Regions from separate parts of the Streptomyces sp. R35 genome, predicted to be linked through region 4. Evidence: riboswitches for the same ligand, from Rfam matches in the RefSeq annotation. Region 4 holds a riboswitch; each other region holds the start of a gene.

Region 1 (4,439 bases), 4.6 Mb from region 4:
GCCGATGTCGTCGTACTCCCGGAGTACGAGCAACGCGCGACCGCCCCCAACCGTCACCTCTTGGGCTAGGCCCGGCGGTTTCCTCGCCCCCGCCGCCCCTACCCGTCCCATCCCCAGGGGCTCTGCCCCTTCGACCCCCGGGGGTAGTTCGTCGGCTGCGGGCCGGTGGGGGTTGCTCGCGCAGTTCCCCGCGCCCCTAAAAGCGTCCAGGCCGCCCCCGTCTTTTGTCTTTAGGGGCGCGGGGAACTGCGCAATCTTTTAAGCGGGGCTCGGGGGGCGAGAAACCGGTGCTGGGGAACGTGGGTGCTGGGGGTCCCGCGGATGGCGTACACTGGTTTTAACGACGCGGGGTGGAGCAGCTCGGTAGCTCGCTGGGCTCATAACCCAGAGGTCGCAGGTTCAAATCCTGTCCCCGCTACTGAAGGCCAAGGGCCGGAACTCGGATTCACGAGTTCCGGCCCTTGGTGCATGCGGACCTGCGTCCCACGTCCCCCGGTCGGTCCACACCGCTCGCCCCGGCCCCTCACTCCATGAACCCTGAACGAGTGGGGCAGCAAGCAGACGAGCAGCGGACCGACAGCCCCGTACCCGTACCCGCGCCCGATCCCGCCCCGGGGGCCACCCCCGTCCCGACGGACCCGGCCCGCCGCAGGATCTCGAACGCACGGGCCTTCGTCCGGACACTTCCCGCACTGCTCATCGCCGTCGGAGCGGTCTACGACTACGTCACCCCGTCGGACTTCACCGCGGCCCCCCTCTTCACAGCCGCCCCCCTCGTGGCCGCGCCCCTCTACTCACTGCGCGGCACCGTCCTCACCGGCATCCTCGCCCTCGCCGCCGTCTTCGCGGTCCACCTCAAGCTCGACATCGTCCTGAACGTCGACTCGGTCACCGAATCGGCCACCGTGGCCACGGCCGCCGTCCTGGCCGTGCTCATCAACATCCTCGTCCGCCGCAGCGACGAACGGCTCGCCTCGGTCCGCGAGATCGCCGAGTCCGTGCAGCGCGCGGTGCTGCCGGAGCCCGAGGAGCGGATCGGCGGTCTGGAGGTCGCGGCGCGGTACGAGGCGGCGCAGGCGGACGCGTTCATCGGCGGCGATCTGTACGCAGTGCAGGACTCCCCGCACGGCGTACGGCTGGTGGTGGGCGACGTACGCGGGAAGGGGATGGGCGCGGTGGCCGCCGTAGCGGTGGTGATCGGGGCGTTCCGGGAGGCGGCCGAGCAGGAGGCGACGCTGGAGGCGGTCGCCTGCCGTCTTGAGCGGGCGCTGGCCCGCGAGGGGACCCGGCGGGACGGCCTGGACGCCTTCGAGGGGTTCACGACGGCCGTACTCGCGGAGATCCCGCACGACGCGGACGTCGTACGGATCGTCAACCGCGGCCATCCCCCGCCGCTGCTCCTGCACGCGGACGGCACGCTCGTCGCGCTCGCCACCGAGGATCCCGCGCTGCCGCTCGGCATGGGCGAGTTGGGCACCTGGCCCGACCGGGCGGTGGCGGCCGTATTCCCGCGGGGAGCCACGCTGCTCCTCCACACCGACGGCCTGTCCGAGTCCCGCGACGAGCGCGGGGAGTTCTACGATCCCGCCCCGCGTCTCGTCGGCCGCGCCTTCCCCGGGCCCGACGCTCTGCTGACCGCCCTGGCCGAGGAGGTCCGCCGGCACACGGGCGGCGCCCTGACGGACGACATGGCGCTGCTCGCCGTACGGCGTCCGGGGGAGTTGGCCGAGGGGGGTTCTTGATCGTTGTCACAAGGGGTGATCGGACGGTGTCCCTCCGCATAACAGCTGACACACCATCAGCTGAATCGACGTCGATGAAGCGTGGTCAACTCGCCCGGTTTACGCCAGTGGTGACCCCAAAGTCCTGGCCAAAAGCGTTAACGATCAGTCCGAACAGCTTGGAATCCGGTACCCGGGTCTATTAACGTTCGATAACGCAGCGCGGTCGTCCCAGCCGTCACAAGAGATGGCTCCGTGCGCACGCGCCGAATCCCGCAAGGGAACCGGGGAACCACCAACTTGGGGTGAATCGAGCGTAATCCGTCGTGGGAACACGACAGGTATACGCGCGTAGGAGACCTTCCTGCTCCGAACCCGTCAGCTAACCCGGTAGGCGAGAAGGAAGGAAAGGAGTGCGCCCACGTGGCGTCCAACCGGCCTGCCCAGCCAACCTCGTTCGCGCCGAACGACACACAGCCCTTCGGCTACGCCTACGGCAACGACGAGGGGCCTTGGGAGGAGTGGAACCCCACTGAGGATTCCGTCCGTCCCGTTCGCGGCCGGCACCGCGTCAGCAAGCAGCGCGGTGGGGGACTCGCCCGCAGCTCCACGGTTCTCGGCGTCGGCGTCATAGCCGCCGTGGGCGCGGGTGGCATGGCCACCGCGGCGCCCGGCAAGCCGCCGGTGTCGATCTCGCTGCCCGACCTGTCGTCGGTCACCGAATCCGCCAAGGCCCTGATATCCGACGGCGATTCCGCCACGCCCAAGGGCTCTTCCACCCCGCTCACCACCGCCGGCCTGACCAGCGCCGACACCGCGCAGGGCAGCACCGACGCGGGTGAGGCGCTGCGCGCCCGCATCATCCAGCAGGCCGAGTCGCAGCAGGACCAGGTCGACAGCGCGGCCCAGGAGGCCGCCGAGGCCGCCGCCGCGAAGCAGGCCGTCGCGCTCGCCGCCAAGCAGCAGGACGACGCCGAGGCCAAGGCCGCCGCCGCCAAGAAGAAGGCGGACGAGGAAGCCAGGCAGGCCGCCGAGGCCAAGCGTCTCGCCGAGCTCGCCAAGAGCTACTCGCTGCCCACCTCCTCGTACACGCTGACCGGGCGCTTCGGCGACGCCGGCTCCATGTGGTCCTCCGGCTACCACACGGGCCTCGACTTCGCCGCGCCCACCGGCACCCTGATCAAGGCGATCCACAGCGGCACCGTCACCGAGGCGGGCTGGGCGGGCGCGTACGGCTACCGCACGATCCTCACCCTCGACGACGGTACGGAGCTGTGGTTCTGCCACCAGTCGTCGATCAGCGTCAGCGTGGGGCAGAAGGTCGCCACGGGCGACGTCATCGGGCGCGTGGGCGCGACGGGCAATGTCACCGGGCCGCACCTGCACCTTGAGGTCCACCCCGACGGCGCCGCCACCGCGATCGACCCGATGGCGTGGCTGCTCAGCAAGGGGCTCAATCCCTGAGACCGGTTCCTCTTGAGGCCGGCTTCTCCTGGAGTCGGCTTCTTTTTAGGCCGGCGCCGTTCTTTTCCTGATCCCCGGCGGTCCTGACGACAACCCCCCGACGTCAGGGCTGCCGGTCCGGTTTGTCTGGAATACAGTCATCCCGTGCGGGCGTTGAAGCTGATCATGACTTCTCTCCGCAAGCTTGGCTCGTCCGACCTCGAGGTCTTCCCGCTCTCCCTGGGCGGCAACGTGTTCGGCTGGACCGCCGACGAGGCACAGTCCTTCGCCGTGCTCGACGCGTACGCGGCCGCCGGCGGCAACTTCCTCGACACCGCCGACCAGTACTCGTCGTGGATCGAGGGCAACAAGGGCGGCGAGTCCGAGACCATCATCGGCAAGTGGCTCAAGGCACGCGGGAACCGCTCCGACATCGTGGTCGCCACCAAGGTCAGCCAGCACCCCGAGTTCCCGGGGCTGTCCGGCGCCAACATCAAGGCCGCGGCCGAGGCGTCCCTGCGCCGCCTGGACACCGACCACATCGACCTCTACTACACGCACTTCGACCAGCCGGAGGTGCCGGTCGAGGAGATCATCGGTGCGCTCGACGAACTGGTGAAGGCCGGCAAGGTACGCCACATCGCCGCCTCCAACATCTCGCCCGAGCGGCTCCAGGAGTCCCTGGAGTTCTCCGACCGCGAGGGCCTCGCGCGGTACGTCGCCCTCCAGCCGCACTACAACCTCGTCTCGCGCGACACCTACGAGGGCCCGCTCCAGGATCTCGCCTCCCGCACCGGCCTCGCCGCCGTCCCGTACTTCGCGCTCGCCTCCGGCTTCCTCACCGGCAAGTACCGCCCGGGCGCGACGGTCGACTCGCCTCGCTCCGCGGGCGCGGCACGCCACCTCGACTCCGAGCGCGGTGTCCGGGTCCTGGCCGCCCTCGACGAGGTTGCCCAGGCCCACGAGGTCCCGGTGGCCACGGTCGCGCTGGCGTGGCTGGCCGCCCAGCCGACGGTCGCGGCACCGATTGCTTCGGCGCGGACGGTGGAGCAGTTGCCGGCGCTGCTGGGGGTGGCGGACCTGGTCCTGACGGACGGCGACCTCGGGAAGCTGACGGAGGCCTCGGCGTAGCAGCTCCCGGCTTTCGCGCAGTTCCCCGCGCCCCTTTTAGGGGCGCGGGGAACTGCGCGAACGGCCCCCACCGGCCCGCAGCCGACGAACCGGCCTACGGGGTCTGGGGCGGAGCCCCAGAAGGATGGGACGGGTAGGGGCGGC
Region 2 (4,439 bases), 1.8 Mb from region 4:
CGCACACCTCGCGCCGCACACACGGAAATAGCGCGCGCCGGAATTCACGGCACGCGAAAAGAGGGGCAACAGAAATAGACCCCCTGCCGAATATCCCTCTTTGTATACGGCGCCCTTGTTAATGCCGCAGGCCCGTCATGTTTACGGGATGTTGCGAAGTCCTCACACGTTCCGGACGATCTCCGCCGCCGGGAAACCGGAGCCGGTGCGCGGCCGAGGCGCGCTCGGTATGCAGGGCCGTGATCGCCCTGGCCCGCTCGCTGTCGCCGCGCGCGACCGCGTCCACGATGCCGCCGTGCTCCGCCCAGGACTCCGCGGGGTTGGCCGGCGCCTCCACCGCGTACATCCAGGCGATCTTGTGCCGCAGCTGGCCGAGCGTGGAGGTCAGCGCGGGGCTTCCGGAGGCCTGCGCGAGGGTCTCGTGGAACCAGCCGCCCAGCGAGCGCAGATCCTCGCTGTGGCCCCTCCTGGCCCGCTCCTGACCCAGCCTGACCAGGCCTCGGAGCACCTTGAGGTGGGCCTCGGTACGGCGCTGCGCGGCCCGTGCGGCACCCAGCGGCTCAAGGAGCATGCGCATCTCGAGCAGGTCGGAGGCCTCCAGCTCGGTGGGCTCCGCGACGCACGCACCCGCGTGCCGCCGGGTCACGACGAAGCCCTCGGCCTCCAGCGTGCGCAGCGCCTCGCGCACCGGGACGCGCGAGACGCCATAGCGACGCGCGAGCAGTTCCTCGGTGAGCCGGCTCCCTCGCTCGTAGACACCCGCGACGATGTCGTCACGGATCGCCGTGCATACCGAGTGCGCCGGAATACGCATGACCGGACCTCCGCTTTAATCCCCGCGAAACGCCATCGATTGACGCTTGTTCAGTGACTCTATTGCAGGGAGCCGGAATTTCCGATGGCAGACCGAAATCCAGGGATATTTTTTGGACAGACGGCCGTGCGAAACGACGATGCCCCGGCTCGGCGGGCCGGGGCATCGGAAGTGGTGGAGATCTGATGAAGCGGTCGTCAGACGTTCACGCCGCCGAACGTCAGACGTTCACGCCGTGCGAGCGAAGGTACGCGACGGGGTCGATGTCCGAGCCGTACTCCGCGGTCGTACGGGCCTCGAAGTGGAGGTGCGGCCCGGTGGTGTTGCCGGTGGCCCCGGAGAGGCCTATCTGCTGACCCGGGGTGACCGTCTGGCCCACGGAGACGCCGATCGACGACAGGTGGCCGTACATCGTGTACGTGCCGTCGTGCATCTTGATGACGACCTGGTTGCCGTAGGCGCCGCCCCAGCCGGCGGTGACGACCGTGCCGGAGCCCACGGAGTGCACCGAGGTGCCGGACGCGGCGTGGAAGTCGACGCCGGTGTGGCTGCCGGAGGACCAGAGGCTGCCGCCGGCCTTGTAGCCGGTGGAGATGTACGAGCCGGTGATCGGCACGACGAAGGTGTTGAGGCGCTTGCGCTCGGCGGCGCGGGCGGCGCGCTCCTTGGCCTCGCGCTCCTTCTTCGCCTCCTCCGCGGCCTGCTTACGGGCGGCCTGCTCGGCAGCCTTCTTCGCGGCGGCCTCGTCGGCGGCGCGCTGCTGGGCCGCGGCCTGGGCGTCGATCTTCTCGGCGAGGGAGTCGCCGATGGTGATGACGGGGGTGAGCCCGGTCTGCTCGACGGAGGACTCCGCGGCGAGCGCGGGGGCGGCCAGGGTTCCGATCACACCGGTGGTGGCGAGCGCCGCGACGCCGACGGCGTTCGTGGTCGTGCGCTGCACGCGGCTCGGGCGACGGTGCTTCCCTGTGCCACAGGTGAACGCCATGTAGGGGCTGATCCTTTCCTTCCTTCTCGCCTACCGGGTTAGCTGACGGGTTCGGAGCAGGAAGGTCTCCTACGGACCCCCTCCTGGGAGGGCGTCCGATTCACCCCAGGGACTACGTGTGGGTCCCCGGCTCCCCTGGCTCGCGCCGTACGGGGACTCGGCGATGACTGTCCGGTGCCGCGGGCGCGGCGCACTGCCTGACGAACAGCCGCACCGACGCTAATCGGGACATCTTTCAATCGACAAACGGATCACGGCTTTTGTAGCGCATGCCACAGGGCAGACAGGCAACCTCCCTACCAATACGGACATCTTGGGGATGAAGTCCGGACAAAAGAAGACCCAGGTGACTCTTCAGTCACCTGGGTCCTCAGGGAGTGGCTCTGTTCCGCTCTGCTCTACTCGGCCCGGACGACAGTCACTTCACCGATTCCGAGGGCTGTGACGGGCTCCTCGATCTGCGCGGCGTCGCCCACCAGGACGGTCACCAGACGGTCCACCGGGAAGGCGTTCACGGCGGCCGCGGTGGCCTCCACGGTGCCGGTCGCGGCGAGCTGCTGATACAGCGTCGCCTGGTAGTCGTCCGGCAGGTACTGCTCGACCTGGTCGGCGAGCGTGCTCGCGACGGCTGCCGCGGTCTCGAACTTGAGGGGCGCCACGCCCACCAGGTTCTGCACGGCGACATCGCGCTCGGCGTCCGTCAGGCCCTCGGCGGCGAGGGTGCGCAGCACCTTCCACAGGTCGTCGAGCGCCGGACCGGTGTTCGGGGTGTCCACGGAGCCGCTGATGGCGAGCATCGCGACGCCCGTGCCGTCCGGCGCGGCGCGCAGCACCTGGCCGAACGCCCGCACACCGTAGGTGTATCCCTTTTCCTCGCGCAGGACACGGTCCAGGCGCGAGGTGAGGGTGCCGCCGAGGCAGTACGTGCCGAGCACCTGGGCGGGCCACACGCGGTCGTGCCGGTCGGCGCCGACACGGCCGATGAGCAGCTGTGTCTGGACGGCACCGGGCCGGTCCACGATGATCACGCGGCCGGTGTCGTCGGCGGTCACCGGCGGCACGGGACGCGGCTCGGCGGACGAGCCGGTCCAGGAGCCGAGCGTGTCGGCGAGCAGCGCGTCGAGGTCGACACCGGTGAGGTCACCGACGATGACCGCGGTGCCCGTCGCGGGGCGAACATGCTTCTCGTAGAAGGCCCGTACGGCCGCCGAGTCGATCTTCTGGACGGTCTCCTCGGTGCCCTGGCGCGGGCGCGACATGCGCGCCGTCGCCGGGAACAACTCCTTGGAGAGCTCCTTGGCGGCGCGGCGGGCCGGGTTGGCCGCCTCGTGCGGGATCTCGTCCAGGCGGTTGCGGACCAGTCGCTCCACCTCGCTGTCCGCGAACGCCGGTGCCCTCAGGGCGTCGGCGAGCAGACCGAGCGCCTTGGGGAGGCGCGAGACGGGGACTTCGAGGGACAGGCGTACGCCGGGGTGGTCGGCGTGTGCGTCGAGGGTGGCGCCGCAGCGCTCCAGCTCGGCGGCGAACTCCTCGGCGGAGTGCTTGTCGGTGCCCTCGGAGAACGAGCGCGCCATGATCGTGGCGATGCCGTCGAGGCCCGCGGGTTCGGCCTCCAGCGGCGCGGCGAGGATCACCTCGACGGCGACGACCTGCTGGCCGGGGCGGTGGCAGCGCAGGACGGTCAGACCGTTGTCGAGCGTGCCGCGCTCGGGCGACGGGAAGGCCCACGGCCTGGCCTCGCCGGCCTGGGGCTGCGGGTGGAAGTCCATGGTGGCGAGCTCGGTCACTTCGCCGCCTCCTCGTCGGTGTCTTCAGCGGCGTCGGTGTCTTCGGCGGTTTCGGGGGCGGTGGGTTCGTAGACGAGCACCGCGCGGTTGTCGGGGCGCAGGCGGGCCTTGGCGACCTCCTGGACCTCCTCGGCGGTGACGTCGAGGACGCGCTGCACGGCGGTCAGGGCGAGCTGCGGGTCACCGAACAGGACGGCGAACCGGCACAGTTCGTCGGCACGGCCCGCGACCGTGCCGAGCCGGTCCAGCCACTCGCGCTCCAACTGGGCCTGGGCGCGTTCCATTTCCTCGGCCGTGGGGCCCTCCTCGGCGAACCGGGCGAGCTCCTCGTCGACGGCGGCCTCGATGACCGGGACCTCGACATCGCCGGACGTCTTCACGTCCAGCCACCCCAGGGAGGGCGCTCCGGCCAGGCGCAGCAGGCCGAACCCGGCCGCGACGGCGGTGCGGTCGCGGCGTACGAGCCGGTTGTAGAGCCGGGAGGACTCGCCGCCGCCGAGGACGGTGAGCGCCACGTCGGCCGCGTCGGACGCGCGCGTGCCGTCCTCCGGGAGCCGGTAGGCGGCCATCAGGGCGCGCGCCGGGACCTCTTCCTCGACGACCTCGCGCAGCTGCTCGCCCATGATGTCGGGCAGCGAGCCGTCACGCGGGGCGGGCTTGCCGTCGTGCCCGGGGATGGAGCCGAAGTACTTCTCGACCCAGGCGAGCGTCTGCCCCGGGTCGATGTCGCCGACGACCGACAGCACCGCGTTGTTGGGCGCGTAGTAGGTGCGGAAGAACGCGCGGGCGTCCTCCAGGGTGGCCGCGTCCAGGTCCGCCATCGACCCGATCGGGGTGTGGTGGTAGGGGTGGC
Region 3 (4,439 bases), 5.3 Mb from region 4:
CATAGTGCAGCCGCTGCCGGATCTGCTGCTCGGCGTACGCGTCGTCCTGCCAGCGCGCCTTGAGGTCGCGCAGCTGCTCGACCCGCTCGCGGGCCTGTGCCCGCTGCCGCTCCAGATCGGCGATCTCGGCGCGCTGGGACACGTACTGCCTTATCGGGTACGCGAGAGCCACGACCAGGGAGCAGAGGACGAGGGCGAGGAGCGCTGCCCGGCCGGTCAGCCGGGAGCGGCGGGCCTGCCGCTTGGTCTGGGAGCGGTAGACCCGGGCCGCCGTCTGCTCGCCGAGCAGCTTCAGCCTGGTCGCGGTGGAGAACCGGTCCCGGTCCTTCACGGCCATGAGTCCCGCCTCCCCGGTACAAACCCATCACGTGCGTACGTCCCCGCACACGGTACGGGACCGAGTACGGGGACGTACGTACGACGCTTCCTACGAGGCCACGCCTCAGCCCTTGAAGCGCGGGAAGGCGCTGCGGCCGGCGTACACCGCCGCGTCGTCGAGGATCTCCTCGATGCGCAGCAGCTGGTTGTACTTGGCGACGCGGTCCGAGCGGGCCGGGGCACCGGTCTTGATCTGGCCGCAGTTCACCGCGACGGCGAGGTCGGCGATGGTGACGTCCTCGGTCTCGCCGGAGCGGTGGGACATCATGCACTTGAAGCCGTTGCGCTGGGCCATCTCTACGGCGTCCAGGGTCTCGGTCAGCGAGCCGATCTGGTTCACCTTGACGAGCAGGGCGTTCGCGGAGCCCTCCTCGATACCGCGGGCCAGGCGCTCCGGGTTGGTGACGAAGAGGTCGTCGCCGACGATCTGGACCTTGTCGCCCAGCTTGTCGGTGATGACCTTCCAGCCGGCCCAGTCGTCCTCGAACAGCGGGTCCTCGATGGAGACGAGCGGGTACGCGGAGACGAGCTCCTCGTAGTACTCGGTCATCTCGGCGGCCGAGCGGGACTTGCCCTCGAACTCGTACTTGCCGTCCTTGTAGAACTCGGACGCGGCGACGTCGAGCGCGAGCGCGATCTGCTCACCGGGGACGTAACCGGCCTGCTTGATGGCCTCGACGATGAGGTCGAGCGCGGCGCGGTTGGACTCCAGGTTCGGGGCGAAGCCGCCCTCGTCGCCCAGGCCGGTGGACAGACCCTTGGTCTTCAGCACCTTCTTGAGGGTGTGGTAGACCTCGGCGCCCCAGCGCAGCGCCTCGGAGAAGGACTCCGCGCCGATCGGGGCGATCATGAACTCCTGGATGTCCACGTTCGAGTCGGCGTGCGAGCCGCCGTTCAGGATGTTCATCATCGGAACGGGCAGCAGGTGCGCGTTCGGGCCGCCCAGGTAGCGGAAGAGCGGGAGGTCGGACGCCTCGGAGGCGGCGTGCGCGACGGCGAGGGAGACGCCGAGGATGGCGTTGGCGCCGAGCGAGCCCTTGTTGTCGGTGGCGTCCAGGTCGAACATCGCCTGGTCGATCAGGCGCTGCTCGGTGGCGTCGTAACCGACGAGCTCCGGGCCGATCTGCTCGATGACGGCGAGGACGGCCTTCTCGACACCCTTGCCCTGGTAGCGGTTGGGGTCACCGTCGCGAAGCTCGATGGCCTCGAAGGCACCGGTGGAGGCGCCGGACGGGACGGCGGCACGACCTGTGCTGCCGTCATCGAGGCCGACCTCGACCTCGACGGTGGGGTTCCCTCGCGAGTCGAGGATTTCCCGGGCTACGACGACGTCGATGGACGGCACGAGCATCTCCTTCTGGGATGTGACGCGGGTACGCGATGCCTGTGATGGGCTTCGCGACATGAGCCTAACCGCCTCGGGGGGATCGGCCAGCCGGTCACCCACCCCTTGGGCAGAACCGAGAGTAAATTGTTTCCGAACGGAACAAAAACCTGCCCGGTACACCCGGTACACCCGGTACACGCGGTACACCCGGTACAGGAAACCCACCCCACATGAAAAAGCCCCGCCCCGGTGCGTACGGGGGAAGACGCACCGGAGCGGGGAGCCCGTGGGGACGGGGGGACCCTCACGAGGCCTCCAGTATGGAGACCGTGTATAGGGGAGGGCTGTGGTTCAGCTGCGAGCCCGTTGTCAGCTTTCCGCCGTAAGCCGTCATCGGGCGTCAGCCGCGAGCCGTTGCCGGCTCTCGGCCGCGAGCCGTCGTCAGCTGAGGTGCAGCTGCTGACCCGGGTAGATGAAGTCGGCGTCGTCGATGATGTCCTTGTTCAGCTTGAACAGCTTCTGCCAGCCACCCTTGACGTGCTTCTTCTCGGCGATCGAGCTGAGCGAGTCACCCTTGACGACCTTGTACTCGCCGTCACCCTTCTTGACCTTCTTGCCGGTCTGGGTGGTGACGGTCTTCGTGGCGGCCGGGCGCTCCACGGAACGGGAGGCGGGCTGCTCCGTCGTCCGGGTGGTGGAGGTGGCGGTGCTCGACGGGGTGGTCGAGGCGCTGGAGGTCGTCCCACCGGTGTACGCGGCGCCGGACAGGCCCGTGCCACAGGTCGGCCAGGCACCCTTGCCCTGCGCGGCGAGGACCTTCTCACCGATGGTGATCTGCTCCGACTTGGACGCCAGGTTGGCGGTGGAGGCGTAGGCGGTGCCGCCGTACGCGGCCCAGGTGGAGGCCGAGAACTGCAGGCCGCCGTAGTAGCCGTTGCCGGTGTTGATGGACCAGTTGCCGCCGGACTCGCACTGGGCGACGGTGTCCCACTCGGACGCGGTCGCGGCGGAGGCATTGCCGGCCGCCATCAGCGGGGCGGCGATGGCGACACCGGTGACGCCGGCGAGCGTGGCGACACGGACGGCCTTGGACGGGCGGCGGTGCTTGCCCTTGCTGGAAAACAGCATGGAGAGATCCCCTCACCGACGCCTGCGAGGTGAGCTGTCGGGTTCGGGCGGGTGAGTGCCCGGTCGCACGGCCTCCGTCTTCACGACGTCGGACGTACGGCTTCACCCCAAGCCACTCCCGGTGAACTACCGGGCGCGGCGCTTACCTTGGGTCCCCCGCTCCTGCCTACGGCGCTTGACGCGACGACTGTTCCCGTACGGCCGTTGGCAGGATTCGGCGTTGCAACCGTCGGGGCCCGCTGTGGCGAGCGGTCACGACCGTAAGCAGTCGATCCCCGGAATTTCAAAGACGATCAGGGCTTCTGAGACTCATGTCTCACTCTCACCAAACCGGACATTCCACAGCGAACCGTGACGCGAACTCCCGCTACTTTTCGCCCGATTCAGCACCAACTGCAAGGCTCTGACCGGGCACGATGAGGTCAGGATCGGTGCCGATCGCCTTCTTGTTCTCGGCGTACAGCTCGGCCCATCCGCCTTCGAGGTCAAAGGCATCGGCGATCGTCCAGAGACTGTCTCCGGTGCGGACGACGTACGAGCCGTCGACGGCGTCGCGCGAGGCGCTGGACCCACGCGAGGCATGCCGCCCGGAAGCGCTGTCCGTACGGCCGTCGGTGGCGCCCTCCGTCACACCCTCATCGGCGGTGTCACCACGGTGACGTCCGGCACCGGTCGTCGCGCTGTCGGACGTACTCGAAGAGTCGCCGTTCTGCCCGGACTTGTCCGGGTCGTCACTCTTCGCCGTATCTGTGTCCGAGCTGTCGGAATCCTGAGAATCACTGTCGCCGGAGGAGGTGTCGGACTTCGTCGTGTTCTCGGCCGCACCCGAGGAGGAGCCGGAGGATGAGGATGAAGAAGAGGATGAATCGGAGGATTCAGACGAACTGGACGATGAAGACGAGTCCGACAAACCGGACGAGTCCGATGAGCTGGAGGAATCGGACGAGCCGGAGGAGCCTGAGGATCCGGAGGAACTCGACGAGTCGTCCGCCACGCCCGTGTCGACCTCGACGGAGCCCGAGTTCTTGCTGAGCCCGGAGAGCGGTCCGCAGGTGGGCCAGGCGGCGAGGCCCTTGTCGTCGAGGATCTTCTCGGCGATGGCTATCTGCTGCGAGCGGCTGGCCTGGTCTGCGCTCGGGGCGTACCGGGTGCCGCCGTACGCCTCCCAGTTCTCCTGGGTCAACTGCAGCCCGCCGTAGTACCCGTTCCCGTCGTTCGCGCTCCACGATCCCGCGCTCTCGCACTCCGCGACCCGGTCCCAGGTGGTGCCGTCGGCCGCGCTCGCACTGGTGGCGCCGAGCAGCGGGATCGCGATCGCCGATCCGGTCACCCCTGCGGCAACGATGAGGGCCGGGGCCTGACGCGGGCGACGATGACGGCCGTTCCCGGAGAGCATGCAGAAGCCTTTCGCGTGACAGCAGGTGACAACAGCGGCCACTGCGATAGGCGGGCCGCGTTGGTGATCGAACGTATCCGCACTCGAACGCTTGTCACAAGTCGATGCAGCGCAGATCACGTGAAGATCACGGAGTTGAGGGACCGTCACCTTTTCGCAGGTGGGTGCCCGTTGCCCGGCGCACCCGACGGCCGTCGTCCGGCATGCCTA
Region 4 (4,439 bases):
GTCCGTCCTTGGTGCGCTTGCGGATCACATAGCCGTCGGCCGTGGGCTGGGTGAGCGTGAAGTCGCCCCACCGCGGGATGTACGCGAGGCGGCTCGACACGCGGCTGTCCCAGGTCGAAGTGTCGGGCAGCTTCTCGCCGGCGATCTGCGCGGTGCGCACCGCCTCGCCGGGATCCCTGCGCAGTCCCGTGACGCCCTGGACCGCCTCGCTGAAGAGACCCCCGCCGGAGTCGGCGAGGCGGACGTGGCGGTCGTACGGCTGGTCGCTCAGCGGCACGGAGAAGCGGACACCGAGGCCTCGCAGGAAGTCGCCGTCCGCCTTGCCCGGCTCCTGCTCGCCGTCCCAGACGAAGGAGTGCACCAGCCGGAAGGACTCGGCGCCTGCGTGGAAGGAGAAGCGCAGCACGAAGGGCAGCCAGCCCCGGCCGCCGCGCCGATGCCTGCCCTCGACCCGGACGACCGCGCGGACCGGCCCGTCCTGCTCGACCTCGGTCTTCTCGATCCGGCCGGTGAAGTCCTCCGCCGCGACGCCGTCGCGCAGCGAACCCTGGCGCAGGGCGACCAGCCGTCCGTCCCGGGCGATCTCGGCCGAGCCGCGTCTGACACTGCGTACGACGGTGCCGGAGCCCTTCGCGCCGAAGGCCACCGTGATGACACCGGTCGACACCTCGATCCGGCCGCCGGAGCGGGTGACTCTCAGCTGCTGCGAGGGAGCGGCCGGGGTACCCGCGGAGAGCTTGTACGTCTCGGCCTTGGGCGCGCCCGGCGCGATGGCGTGCGCGGTCCACTTCACCGAGCCGTCGGGCCAGTGGCCGGTGACCCAGCTCTGCACGGGCACCTCGTCACCGGAGGCAGTGGCCAGCCTGAACGCCTGGTCGGGCTGGTAGGTGCCGCGGGACCAGGGCACGCCCCAGACGGCGCCCGCGTGGGTGCCGGGCGCCGTGCCCTCCAGCCAGTGCAGTTCGGTGTCGCCCCCGGCCGACGGCGCGGCGGCGGCACTGCGGGAGAGCGCCCAGGAGAACGGGGCGGTGGCGGCCGCGGCTGCGGCGCCCTTGATGACGGTGCGTCGGTCGACGCCGGGCACGGGGACCTCCGAAGGCATAGAAAGCGCTTGCGGAGATCACTGTGGGGCCACTGTCGCACGCCTGTCGATACCTCGTGCAGGCATGCCACAGGACCGCAATGTGCCGATCATGAATCGCTCATGAAAGACCAAAGGCCGAACCCCGGGGATCGTGGGGTCCGGCCTTTGGCTGCTGTCCTGCCTTGGGGAGCAGGAAGTCCTGCTGTGGGGAGCAGGGAGTCGCGCCTTGGGGGCACGGAGTCTGCCGTGGGGAGCAGGGAGTCGTGCCCTGGGGGCACGTGGTCTGCCTTGGGGGGCAGGGGAAGGCGTCAGCCGACGGCGATACCGTGCGAGCGCAGGTACGCGACCGGGTCCACGTCCGAGCCGTAGTTCGGGGTGGTGCGGATCTCGAAGTGCAGGTGCGGTCCGGTGACGTTGCCGGTCGCGCCGGAGAGGCCGATCTGCTGGCCCGCGGTCACCGTCTGGCCCGCCGAGACGGAGAGGGCGGACATGTGGGCGTACTGGGAGTACTGGCCGTCGGCGTGCTGGATGACGACCTGGTTGCCGTACGCGCCACCCCAGCCGGCCGAGACGACGGTGCCCGCGGCGATGGCCTTGATCGTGGTGCCGGTCGGGACCACGAAGTCCACGCCGGTGTGGTAGCCGCTGGACCACATGCTGCCCGCCACCTTGTAACCGGTGCCGACGGTGGCGCCCTCGACCGGCAGGGTGTAGCCGGAACTGCTGCTGGTGGAGGCGGCGGCGGTGGCGGCCGACTTGGTCGACGAAGGCGTCGTCTTGGCGGACGACTGGGTGGCGCTGCCTGACGCGGCCTTCTTGCCGATCGTCAGCTTCAGGCCGGGGCGGATCAGCGTCGGGTCGCTGCCGACGGCCGAGCGGTTGTCGGAGTAGAGCTTCTTCCAGCCGCCGCTGACGTTCTGCTCGTCGGCGATCTTCGAGAGCGAGTCGCCGGCCTTCACCGCGTAGGTCTTCGTCCCGGCCGCCTTCTTGGCGGCCGCGGGAGCGGCGGTGGCGGTCTTCGCGACGGTGGCCGTCGGGGTCGCGGCATGGGCGCCGGTGGCCCCCATCAGAGGCAGCGCGAGCGCGGCGCCGCCGGTTCCGGCCACGGCGATCGAGCGGGTGAAACGCTGGGACTTGGGACGGCGGTGCTTACCCTTCGCGGGCATGACGAGTTCCTCTCCGGCGCCTGCGGGGTGAGCTGTCGGGTGCGGGCTGGAGATGCCCGGCCGCGCTGGTGCGCGGCTGTACCCCTAGCCGTTCCGGAGACCGGAACAGGCACGGAACCTGTGGGTCCCCCGCTCCTGCCGTGTGCGGGTGAGTGTGCGGATTCCGGGCGGCGGCAGGATTGGGCGTCCGTCCGGATTGGGGCCGAACGTAGGCGAGATGAGAGCGCGGCGACAACCATGTGCCTTTTCTGCGCGTCCGCCCTTCTTGATCCACGCCGGAATTCCGGTCACCCTCCGTGGATCGACGATCTTTCCGGCCCCTCAATCCGCCCGGGAATTCGGGCATGTTGCGAAATAGGGGTCGCAACGCATCGTCACGAATATGACGCTGCTCACGCACCTCGTCCCACGATGCTTTATTCCAGGGCCAGTTGGAATGAAGCCGCCAATTCGGACAGAACAGTCACATACGACGCAGTCGGATAACTACCGCATCGAGATCCCCGCGCAGCCCCGTCCGCACCCCGTGATGCAGCAGCACCGCACCCCGGTGCACTTCGCCCGTTTCACGGCACTCATACGCTTGTGTCGGGTCGAGCCCGCGCAGCCGCAGCGGGGCGACCGGCTCGCCGTACCGCTGGGCCTGGAGCCAGGCGAGGACGACGGTCTCATCGCCGTGGACGTACTGCACCGCACTCAGCCCGCCCTCCGGGGGCCGCAACCGGTAGAGGTCGCCGCGCTGGACGACGGGCCGGATCTCCTTGTAGAGATCCACCCAGCCCCGCGCCTCGGCAAGCTCCTCCTCGCTCCACTCGGCCAGGTCTCCGCCGACGCCGAGCACCCCGGCCATGGCGCTCACAAAGCGGAAGCGCAGCGAGCTGACCCGCCCGTTGAGCTGCGTGTTCGGGCTGTCCGTAACCCAGGCGGCCATGATCCGGGCCGGGTGGATCTGACCGAAGCCGTGCTGGATGGCGAGCCGGTCGAGCGGGTCGGTGTTGTCGGAAGTCCACACCTGGTCCGTACGCGCCATGACGCCGAGGTCGATGCGGCCGCCACCGCCCGAGCACGACTCGAAGGCGACCGAGGGGTGCGCGGCCCGCAACCGGTCGAGAAGGGCGTACAGGGCCTCCACGTGCTCGACCCACAGCTTCTGCGGGTAGCGCTCACCGGGCCACCCGGCGTCCGTGAAGCAACGGTTGAAGTCCCACTTCACATAGTCGATCGGCGCACTGGAGAGCAGGCCGTCGAGCTGCCCCCACAGGTACTCCTGGACGTCCGGGCGGGCGAGGTTCAGTACGAGCTGATTGCGGTACTCCGTCCTGGTTCGCCCCGGCTGGAACTGCACCCAGTCCGGGTGGGCGCGATACAGCTCACTGTCCGGATTGACCATCTCCGGCTCGACCCAGATACCGAACTGCATCCCGAGCGCGTGCACGTAGTCGCCGAGCGGCTTGAGCCCCGCCGGGAAGCGGTCCGGGTTGGGGGTCCAGTCGCCGAGCCCCGCGCGATCGCTGGTCCGCGTCCCGAACCAGCCGTCGTCGACCACGAACAGCTCGACCCCCATCGCCGCGGCCCGCCGTGCCAGTACCCCCTGCTGGTCCTCGGAGATGTCGAAGGTGGTGGCCTCCCAGGAGTTGAACAGCACCGGCCGGTCCTGGTCCGCGTCCGGGATGACGTACGCGCGCTGGTAGGCGTGCCAGGCCCGGCTCGCCCCGCCGAAGCCGGCGTCGCTCCACAGGCCGGCGAAGACGGGAGTGGTGAACGACTCCCCCGGCTCCAGCCGCAGCAGCCCGGAGTCGTCGTATCCGGCGCCGCCGGAGATCTGTACGCGCGCGTCGGGGAGCTGGGCCACGGCGATCCGCCACGAGCCGGACCAGCCGAGCGCGCATCCGTACACCTCGCCGCTCTCCTCGGTCGCCTCGCTGTCGAGGGCGACCCAGGGCAGGTGCTGGTGACCGGTGTGTCCGCGCCGGCTGCCGATGACCTTCTCACCGTAGGTGAGGGGGGAGCGCACGAGCCGGGACTCGGCCGCCCAGCGCCCGTGCAGCTGGGACAGCCGCCAGCCGTCGCGCTCGGGCAGTGTCCAGGTCGCGGAGTCGGCGCGCAGCAGCTCCAGGGCGGGACCCTGGTTGGCGAGGGTCACCCAGCGTTCGACGACGTCGCCGCGCATCCGGTAGTGCAGGGTGATG

What was found. A riboswitch is a leader RNA that binds a small molecule or an ion and turns the genes downstream of it on or off. The one in region 4 is predicted to bind cyclic di-AMP.
Positions count from the first base shown of each region.
Region 1: it holds a riboswitch for cyclic di-AMP, as region 4 does, so the genes downstream of both, AB5J50_RS24300 (M23 family metallopeptidase) here and AB5J50_RS44490 (LysM peptidoglycan-binding domain-containing M23 family metallopeptidase) in region 4, are expected to answer to the same signal.
Region 2: it holds a riboswitch for cyclic di-AMP, as region 4 does, so the genes downstream of both, AB5J50_RS36790 (M23 family metallopeptidase) here and AB5J50_RS44490 (LysM peptidoglycan-binding domain-containing M23 family metallopeptidase) in region 4, are expected to answer to the same signal.
Region 3: it holds a riboswitch for cyclic di-AMP, as region 4 does, so the genes downstream of both, AB5J50_RS21030 (transglycosylase family protein) here and AB5J50_RS44490 (LysM peptidoglycan-binding domain-containing M23 family metallopeptidase) in region 4, are expected to answer to the same signal.

Region 1 is NZ_CP163440.1:5,313,338-5,317,776, reverse strand. It holds gene AB5J50_RS24315 (dihydrofolate reductase family protein) at 1-69, shown strand, start outside; tRNA gene AB5J50_RS24310 (tRNA-Met) at 345-418, shown strand; gene AB5J50_RS24305 (PP2C family protein-serine/threonine phosphatase) at 531-1,742, shown strand; cyclic di-AMP (ydaO/yuaA leader) riboswitch at 1,976-2,133, shown strand; gene AB5J50_RS24300 (M23 family metallopeptidase) at 2,145-3,185, shown strand; gene AB5J50_RS24295 (aldo/keto reductase) at 3,351-4,295, shown strand.
Region 2 is NZ_CP163440.1:8,137,867-8,142,305, reverse strand. It holds gene AB5J50_RS36795 (GntR family transcriptional regulator) at 119-814, opposite strand; gene AB5J50_RS36790 (M23 family metallopeptidase) at 1,035-1,799, opposite strand; cyclic di-AMP (ydaO/yuaA leader) riboswitch at 1,812-1,972, opposite strand; gene AB5J50_RS36785 (pitrilysin family protein) at 2,198-3,586, opposite strand; gene AB5J50_RS36780 (M16 family metallopeptidase) at 3,583-4,439, opposite strand, start outside.
Region 3 is NZ_CP163440.1:4,607,577-4,612,015, forward strand. It holds gene AB5J50_RS21020 (septum formation initiator family protein) at 1-337, opposite strand, end outside; gene eno (phosphopyruvate hydratase) at 443-1,729, opposite strand; gene AB5J50_RS21030 (transglycosylase family protein) at 2,147-2,833, opposite strand; cyclic di-AMP (ydaO/yuaA leader) riboswitch at 2,838-3,017, opposite strand; gene AB5J50_RS21035 (transglycosylase family protein) at 3,201-4,229, opposite strand; gene AB5J50_RS21040 (cytochrome P450) at 4,437-4,439, opposite strand, start outside.
Region 4 is NZ_CP163440.1:9,903,160-9,907,598, reverse strand. It holds gene AB5J50_RS44495 (Tat pathway signal sequence domain protein) at 1-1,084, opposite strand, end outside; gene AB5J50_RS44490 (LysM peptidoglycan-binding domain-containing M23 family metallopeptidase) at 1,393-2,250, opposite strand; cyclic di-AMP (ydaO/yuaA leader) riboswitch at 2,255-2,411, opposite strand; gene AB5J50_RS44485 (alpha-galactosidase) at 2,714-4,439, opposite strand, start outside.